2 linked regions of the Synechococcus elongatus PCC 6301 genome follow. Each later gene encodes a partner of the first gene's protein in a complex. Links are inferred from orthologs where the notes say so. Each region holds a gene or a part of one and is shown on either strand. Other genes may lie near its edges.

Region 1 (3,203 bases):
CGCTTGTCGCGGGGCAGATCCACGCCAGCAATCCGTGCCACGCTCTCTACTCCCTATCTTTGGCTACTCGTGAGGTAAAACAATGCAAAATTCGATGATGCTGACAGGCGCGAATCGCCTGAGGATAGTCTGGTCTGAAGCTCCGACAGCAGAAGCCAACAGCAGGGCACTCGCGAACGGGGAGCGAGCGATCGCCTAGCCTTGGCGTTGCTTATGCTTGGGGTTAGCACAGATGACCATCACACGACCGCGACGTTTGATGACGCGGCATTTTTCGCAGATTTTGCGAACAGAAGCTCTTACTTTCATGCCAGTATTCGGCAAGACTCCAAAGTTTTGATACTACCACAGTTCGACAAGGCTGGGTAGGGAGGTGGTTCGTTTAGGCAGCAACCTGCAAGGCACTGACTAAACGGTCTGTGACTGCGGCCACTTCTGAGTTGCCATCGATCGCTAACAGTTGCTGGCGATCGCGGAAGAAGTCAATCAGCGGAGCAGTTTGCTCGCGGTAGACCTCTAGCCGACGCCGAATCACTGATTCGGTATCGTCTGCTCGGCCGCGAGCCAGCATACGCTCGATGATTACCGGATCGGGAACATCGAGATTGACGGCGCGATCAACCTGTTGATTGATCTCGGTCAGCAACAGGTTAAGGGCTTCCGCCTGACTGCGGTTACGGGGAAACCCATCCAAGATCCAGCCGTTAGCCGTATCAGGTTGCTGAAGGCGATCGCGGACGAGGCCAAGCACTAGTGAATCTGGGACTAGCTCACCACGATCCATATAGCCTTTAGCTTCGATGCCTAGGGGTGTTTGAGCAGTCACAGCTGCCCGCAGAAGCTCACCCGTCGAGATGTGGGCCAATTGCAGCTGTTCCGCGACAACAACTGCTTGTGTCCCTTTACCTGCCCCAGGCGGCCCCAGAAAAATCAGTCGCGCCACTAGTCTTTCACCATTCCTTCATAGCGCTGCGAGATCACGTAGGTTTGCACCTGCTTGGCGGTATCGATCGCGACACCCACCAGGATCAGCAGCGAGGTTGCCCCAAAGCCTTGGAAAGTCCGAATCCGAGTCGCACCTTCAACAGCCGTGGGGATGATGGCCACCAAACCCAGGAACACTGCCCCCAGGATTGTCAGACGGTTGAGCACTCCCTGTACGTATTGGCTGGTTGCTCGACCAGGACGCACTCCAGGAATACTCGACCCCATTTTTTTGAGGTTCTGAGCCAAGTCGACGGGGTTGAGGATCAAGGAGGAGTAGAAATAGCTAAACGCCACAATCAACACAAGGTAGAAAAGGGCGTAAATCCAAGGGGTCGGACCATTGGGGCTGAGGTAGTTAGCAATCCGCAGCACAACTTCGTTACTGGTGAAGTTAGCCAAGGAGAAGGGCAGCACCAAAATCGCCGAGGCAAAGATGATCGGCATCACACCACCTTGGTTGAGGCGCAGCGGCAGATAGCTACTGCGCTCGCTGTAGACGCGATTCCCAACTTGCCGACGAGCCGAGACGACCGGAATCCGCCGCGTCCCCTCTTGGACGAAGACGATGCCAACAATCGTGGCCAAGAAGACGATCAGCAGGATGACAATCCCACCCACAGTGCTGCGATCACCGCTCTGGGCGAGCTCTAAGGTCTGCTGCAGCGATCGCGGCAAGGTCGCAACAATGTTGAGAAAGATCAGCAGTGATGCCCCATTGCCAATGCCACGCTCAGTGATCAACTCACTGATCCACATCACAAACATGGAGCCGGCCACCAAGGCCAAAGCCGTCTGAATGGTGAACAGGGGTCCGGGTGTGACGGCGTAGCGGGTCACCCATACGGCGATAACAATACTCTGGAGCAAGGCCCAGCCGAGGGAGACGTAGCGGGTTAACTGCGCGATCTTGCGGCGGCCTGCCTCACCTTCATTTTTTTGCAGGTCTTCGAGAGCCGGCACAGCGGCAGTTAGCAACTGCAAAATGATCGAGGCATTAATGTAGGGCAAAATCCCAAGGGCAAAAACGCCCAAAGCGGACAGACCACCCCCCGAAAAAATATCGAGAAAGCCAATCACGCCGCCGAGATTTGCATTGCCCTGCAGATCGTTGCTAAAGGCAACTCGATCAATGCCGGGAACCGGAATAAAAATGCCCAGTCGACACAGGATTAACAGGCCGACCGTGATCAGAATGCGCCCCCTCAGTCCCGAGGCTTGGGCCATCTGTAAAAAAGTTTCTTGGGCGTTTGGGGTCTTCCCGCGACTGACGACCATAGCAATACTCCAAAGGGGACATCTAGGCCCCGAGCTAAAGCCAGCTTAAACAACGGAAGAGGGGCAGGTGTCTGCCCCCATTCAGCATTGGCTTTTGGCAACGGAACCTGCGATCGCTGATCTAGACCAGCGCGATGCTACCGCCTGCTGCTTCAATTTTCTGTTGTGCCGTCGCCGTAAATGCAGCAGCCGACACCGACAGACTCACCGACAGTTCACCGTCGCCTAGGATTTTGAGAGGACCGTCATTCTGAGTGACAATTCCTACAGCCATCAAGCTCTCAAGTGTCACTTCAGTTCCAGCCGCCAAACCGGCCAGAGCACCCACATTGACCACCGTATAGAACTTGCGGTTGATTAGCGGGAAGTGCTTCAGCTTGGGAACGCGGCGGTAGAGGGGCATTTGCCCCCCCTCAAAGCCCGGTCGAGTCGGACGACCCGATCGCGACTTTTGACCGCGCATACCGAAACCGCAGCTTGCGCCTTGGCCAGCGGCAATGCCCCGACCCACTCGGCGCTTACGCTTTTTCGCTCCCGGTTGCGGAGCGAGATTATCGAGTTTCATGAACCATCACCTTGAAACCAAGAGCAAAGAAAACGACCTAGTACAGTTGCTCGACCGGAATGTCGCGGGACTGAGCAACCTCTTGGAAGGTCCGCAGGCTGGAGAGGGCTTCCAGAGCAGCACGCGCATTGTTGAGCGGGCTCTTGGAACCCAAGCGCTTCGCCAACACGTTTTTGACGCCAGCGAGCTCTAGAACAGTCCGGACTGCACCACCGGCAATTACACCGGTACCAGGAGCAGCAGGACGGATCAGAACTTGAGCTGCGCCACCTTCACCTGTGCTGGGGTGAGGGATAGATTGATCGCGGGTCAACGGCACATTGACGAGATGCTTTTTGCCATCGGCCACACCTTTGCGCACCGCACCAATCACATC
Region 2 (3,745 bases), 690 kb from region 1 along the record:
CCAAGCCGACGGGCGTCGCGAACGTGAGCCCCCAGAGGGACATGGCTAGACGCGGATCCTGGAAGCCATAGGTTTGGCGGAGATAGCTGCGCAGGTTAGCAGCCAAAGGCGATCGCGATCGCGCCAATGTCGCCAGAAACCCCAGCGCATTGCGCGTCAGCCACTCAGGGTCAACATTCAGTTGCGACAGCAAGAGCGGCCGCAGCAGCGGGCGATAGAAATCCACCGGCGGACCTAAACCACCTCAGCTTGTGGACGGGCTTGAGGCTGCGGATCGAACATGAACATCGAGTAGATCACGTTGCGGCGAATCGCCGTCATCATCTCGAGGAACAGCTCGTAGCCCTCACTCTTATACTCCAGCAGTGGATCTTTTTGCCCATAGCCCCGCAGACCGACGGATTCGCGCAAGGCTTCCATCGCCTGCAAATGCTCACGCCAGAGCGTGTCGATCTGCTGAAGGATGAAGTAGCGTTCGGCCTGCCGCATCAAGCCTGGCTGGATTTGATCGATCTGGGCTTCTTTGAGGTCGTAGGCAATCCGCAATTGCTCGTGCAGGAAGATCTTGATCGCCTCAGGAGACAGGTCTTCCAGTTGCTTGGCCTCTAGGTCTTCAAGCAGATAGACGAACTGCTTGACCTTATTGACCAGCTTTTCCAGATCCCACTCTTCCGACGGCAAATCCACATTGATGTGGGCATCGACGATTTCATCCATCGTCCGTTCGCCGTACTGAATCACTTGTTCTTTTAGCTCTCGTCCTTCGAGAACACGGCGGCGTTCTGCATAGATGGCACGACGCTGGTTGTTCATCACCTCGTCGTACTCAAACACCTGCTTGCGGATGTCGTAGTAGTAGGTCTCGACCTTCTTCTGAGCACCCTCGAGCGATCGCGTCAGCATGCCCGACTCGATCGGCATATCTTCTTCGACGCGGAAGGCATTCATCAGTTTGGCCACGCGATCGCCACCAAAAATCCGCAGCAGGTTATCTTCCAAGCTCAGGAAGAAACGCGTGGATCCTGGGTCCCCTTGCCGACCGGCACGACCGCGCAACTGGTTATCCACTCGGCGTGACTCGTGGCGTTCCGTACCAATCACATGCAGGCCGCCCAGTTCAACGACCTCGGCTTGCTCCTGCTTCGTGACTGCTTCGTATTCTTTGCGGACTTGCTGGTAGGCTTCCCGCAGTTTTTGAATCACCGGATCATCCGTCGGCGCCTTCTCAGCCGCCGTAGCGATCTTGTCTTCCGCTACCAGCTCCGAGAGGCTGTTACCGCCGTAGGTTTTCACCCCGAGGTCTACCGCTGCTTTCAGCAGCTTTTCGGCCTCAGTACTCAGTTCTGCTGGGAAAATATCCGACGACGCTTTCCAAGTCTTGCGTGGCTTCTGGCCGTTGGGCGACCCAAAACCTTGCGCTGCCGGGCGACCGCCCTCTAAACCAGCAACCCCAGCAATGCCAAAGCCATCCTCTTCGAAGCTGACCAGTTGCGGCATCCAATACTCGCGCAGCTTCAGCCGCGCCATGTAGTCCGCATTACCGCCCAAGATGATGTCGGTCCCGCGACCTGCCATGTTGGTCGAAATCGTGACGGCACCCCGACGGCCTGCCTGTGCAACGATTTCCGCCTCGCGTTCTACGTTTTCGGGTTTGGCGTTGAGCAGGTTGTGGGGGATGCCCTGCTCATTCAGCAGTTGTGACAGGAACTCCGACTTCTCAACACTGGTAGTACCGACCAGAACAGGACGACCTTCCGCGTGCAGTTCAGCACAGTCCGCTGCGATCGCACGCCACTTGCCGATCTCAGTTTTGTAGACGACATCAGGCTGATCCCGACGACGGCTGACTCGGTTGGTCGGAACAACGGTTACTTCTAGCTTGTAAGTCTTCTCAAACTCCAACTCTTCTGTCTTCGCCGTACCGGTCATGCCCGACAGTTTGGGGTAGAGCAGGAAGAAGTTTTGGTAAGTAATCGAAGCAAGGGTTTGGGTTTCGGGTTGAATCTCGACGCCTTCCTTCGACTCCACGGCCTGATGCAGACCATCACTCCAGCGACGCCCAGGCATCACGCGCCCTGTGAACTCATCGACGATGACAATCTCGCCACCGCGCACGATGTAGTTCACATCTTTAATGAACAGCTCCTTGGCCTTAATCGCATTAAAGATGTAGTGAGCCCAAGGGTCATTGGAGTCAAACAGATCGCTGACACCTAACAATTGCTCAGCGTTGATAAAGCCTTGATCCGTCAGCAGGACATTACGGCCTTTTTCGTCAACTTCGTAATCGCCATCCGGCTCTTCTTCACTGTCCGTATTCGTCGATCGCTGCAAGAGCGCCGCGACTTCCGATGCCCGCATGTATTTTTCGCTCGGGCGATCGACCTGACCGGAAATGATCAAGGGTGTCCGGGCTTCGTCGATCAGAATCGAGTCCACCTCGTCGATCACGGCGTAGTTGAAGGGACGCTGGACTACCTCTTCAATCACTGCGGCCATGTTGTCGCGCAGGTAATCAAAGCCCAGTTCGCTGTTGGTAGCGTAGGTAATGTCGCAGTTGTAGTTGCGGCGACGCTCTTCCGGCGACATTCCCTGCTGGATTAGGCCAACACTCAAGCCTAGGAAGCGGTGGACTTGTCCCATCCATTCCGCGTCGCGGCGAGCCAAGTAGTCGTTGACGGTGACGACGTGCGCACCTTTACCCGACAGTGCATTGAGATAGGACGGCAGCGTAGCGACGAGGGTTTTCCCTTCACCCGTCTTCATCTCGGCAATCTGACCGTCGTGCAGAATCATGCCGCCGATCATCTGCACATCAAAGTGGCGCAGCCCCAGCACTCGTTTACTGGCTTCGCGCATGACCGCAAAGGCTTCGGGCAGCAACTCCGCCAGCAATTCCTTCTCTGCAGCTGGCGAGTGGGAAACCTTGTCGAGCTTCTGGCGAAACTCAGCCGTTTTGGCAATTAAATCCTTGTCGGACAGTGGCTCAATGTCCTCTTCCAACAGATTGATTTCAGTGACGAGGGGTTTGTACTTTTTGACTTTGCGGACGTTGGGATCGCCCAGCAGCAAATTCAGCATAGTGGCAGCGGTTAGGCGAAAAACAGGCGAGAACCCGCGCCGGAGCAAGTCTCTCGCTTATCCTATCATCGCGATTGAAGTGCTTGGAGACTCGTCAGACGACCGCTCGGCATTCCAGCCGGAGTGATATTCTGCCTCTGGATTCGTCCTGTCCGCAGTGTTTTGTTCGGAGGCTTTGCTGTCGCATGGTTGCTGTTGCCATTTTGGCTGCGGGCAAAGGAACCCGGATGAAATCGCAGCTACCGAAGGTATTGCACCGGCTCGGTAGTCAAACCTTGCTCGATCGCGTACTGGCAAGCCTCACCCCTCTCAACGTCGATCGCTGCTTCGTGATCGTCGGCTATCAGGGCGATCGCGTGCGGGAATCATGGGCGCACCGGACTGACATTGAATTTGTCGAACAGACCCAGCAACTGGGAACCGGTCATGCGGTCCAGCAACTCTTGCCGCACCTCAAGGGTTACCAAGGCGATCTGCTGGTGCTGAATGGTGATGTGCCGCTGCTGCGGGGCGAAACCCTCGAGGCCTTAGTCTCAGGGCATCAACGCAGTGGGGCTGCAGCAACTCTTCTAACAGCGCAACTCAATCAACCTAAAGGCTATGGCCGTGTCTTTTGCGATGCCACCAGCCGGGTTTGCGAAATTATTGAAGATCGCGACTGCAC

What was found.
Region 2: the proteins of secY (region 1) and secA are in contact, whole or in part, in a crystal structure (PDB 3DIN), measured with the Thermotoga maritima proteins. The link is inferred for Synechococcus elongatus PCC 6301 from one-to-one orthologs. Residues at the interface, in WP_004081795.1 of Thermotoga maritima: Glu108, Gly109, Glu110, Glu111, Ala236, Glu237, Arg238, Arg239, Ile240, Thr241, Ile242, Gln243, Tyr244, Ala245, Arg246, Arg247, Val248, Thr249, Gly250, Arg251, Arg252, Val253, Tyr254, Gly256, Ala257, Ser258, Thr259, Tyr260, Leu261, Pro262; in WP_004082002.1 of Thermotoga maritima: Glu261, Ala262, Arg263, Lys300, Ala301, Arg302, Thr303, Ile304, Ile305, Leu323, Tyr324, Asp325, Pro326, Val329, Ser330, Tyr333, Ile336, Lys340, Phe345, Val349, Glu363, Phe364, Tyr374, Ser375, Gly376, Gly377, Glu393, Ile395, Thr482, Ser483.

What each region holds. Positions count from the first base shown.
Region 1 is NC_006576.1:2,025,247-2,028,449, reverse strand. The notes cover bases 103-2,992. They hold secY (preprotein translocase subunit SecY), read right to left. Parts: upstream 2,263-2,992; coding sequence 943-2,262; downstream 103-942. Other genes in these bases: rpsE (30S ribosomal protein S5), read right to left, coding at 2,865-2,992; rplO (50S ribosomal protein L15), read right to left, coding at 2,384-2,827; SYC_RS10025 (adenylate kinase), read right to left, coding at 383-943; rpmJ (50S ribosomal protein L36), read right to left, coding at 196-309. Also shown: rpsM (30S ribosomal protein S13), read right to left, coding at 1-41; more of rpsE, read right to left, coding at 2,993-3,203. UniProt on the Escherichia coli protein: The central subunit of the protein translocation channel SecYEG. Consists of two halves formed by TMs 1-5 and 6-10.
Region 2 is NC_006576.1:1,333,656-1,337,400, forward strand. What follows is about bases 35-3,466. They hold secA (preprotein translocase subunit SecA), read right to left. Parts: upstream 3,082-3,466; coding sequence 235-3,081; downstream 35-234. Other genes in these bases: SYC_RS06475 (quinone-dependent dihydroorotate dehydrogenase), read right to left, coding at 35-226; glmU (bifunctional UDP-N-acetylglucosamine diphosphorylase/glucosamine-1-phosphate N-acetyltransferase GlmU), read left to right, coding at 3,267-3,466. Also shown: more of SYC_RS06475, read right to left, coding at 1-34; more of glmU, read left to right, coding at 3,467-3,745. UniProt on the Escherichia coli protein: Required for protein export, interacts with the SecYEG preprotein conducting channel.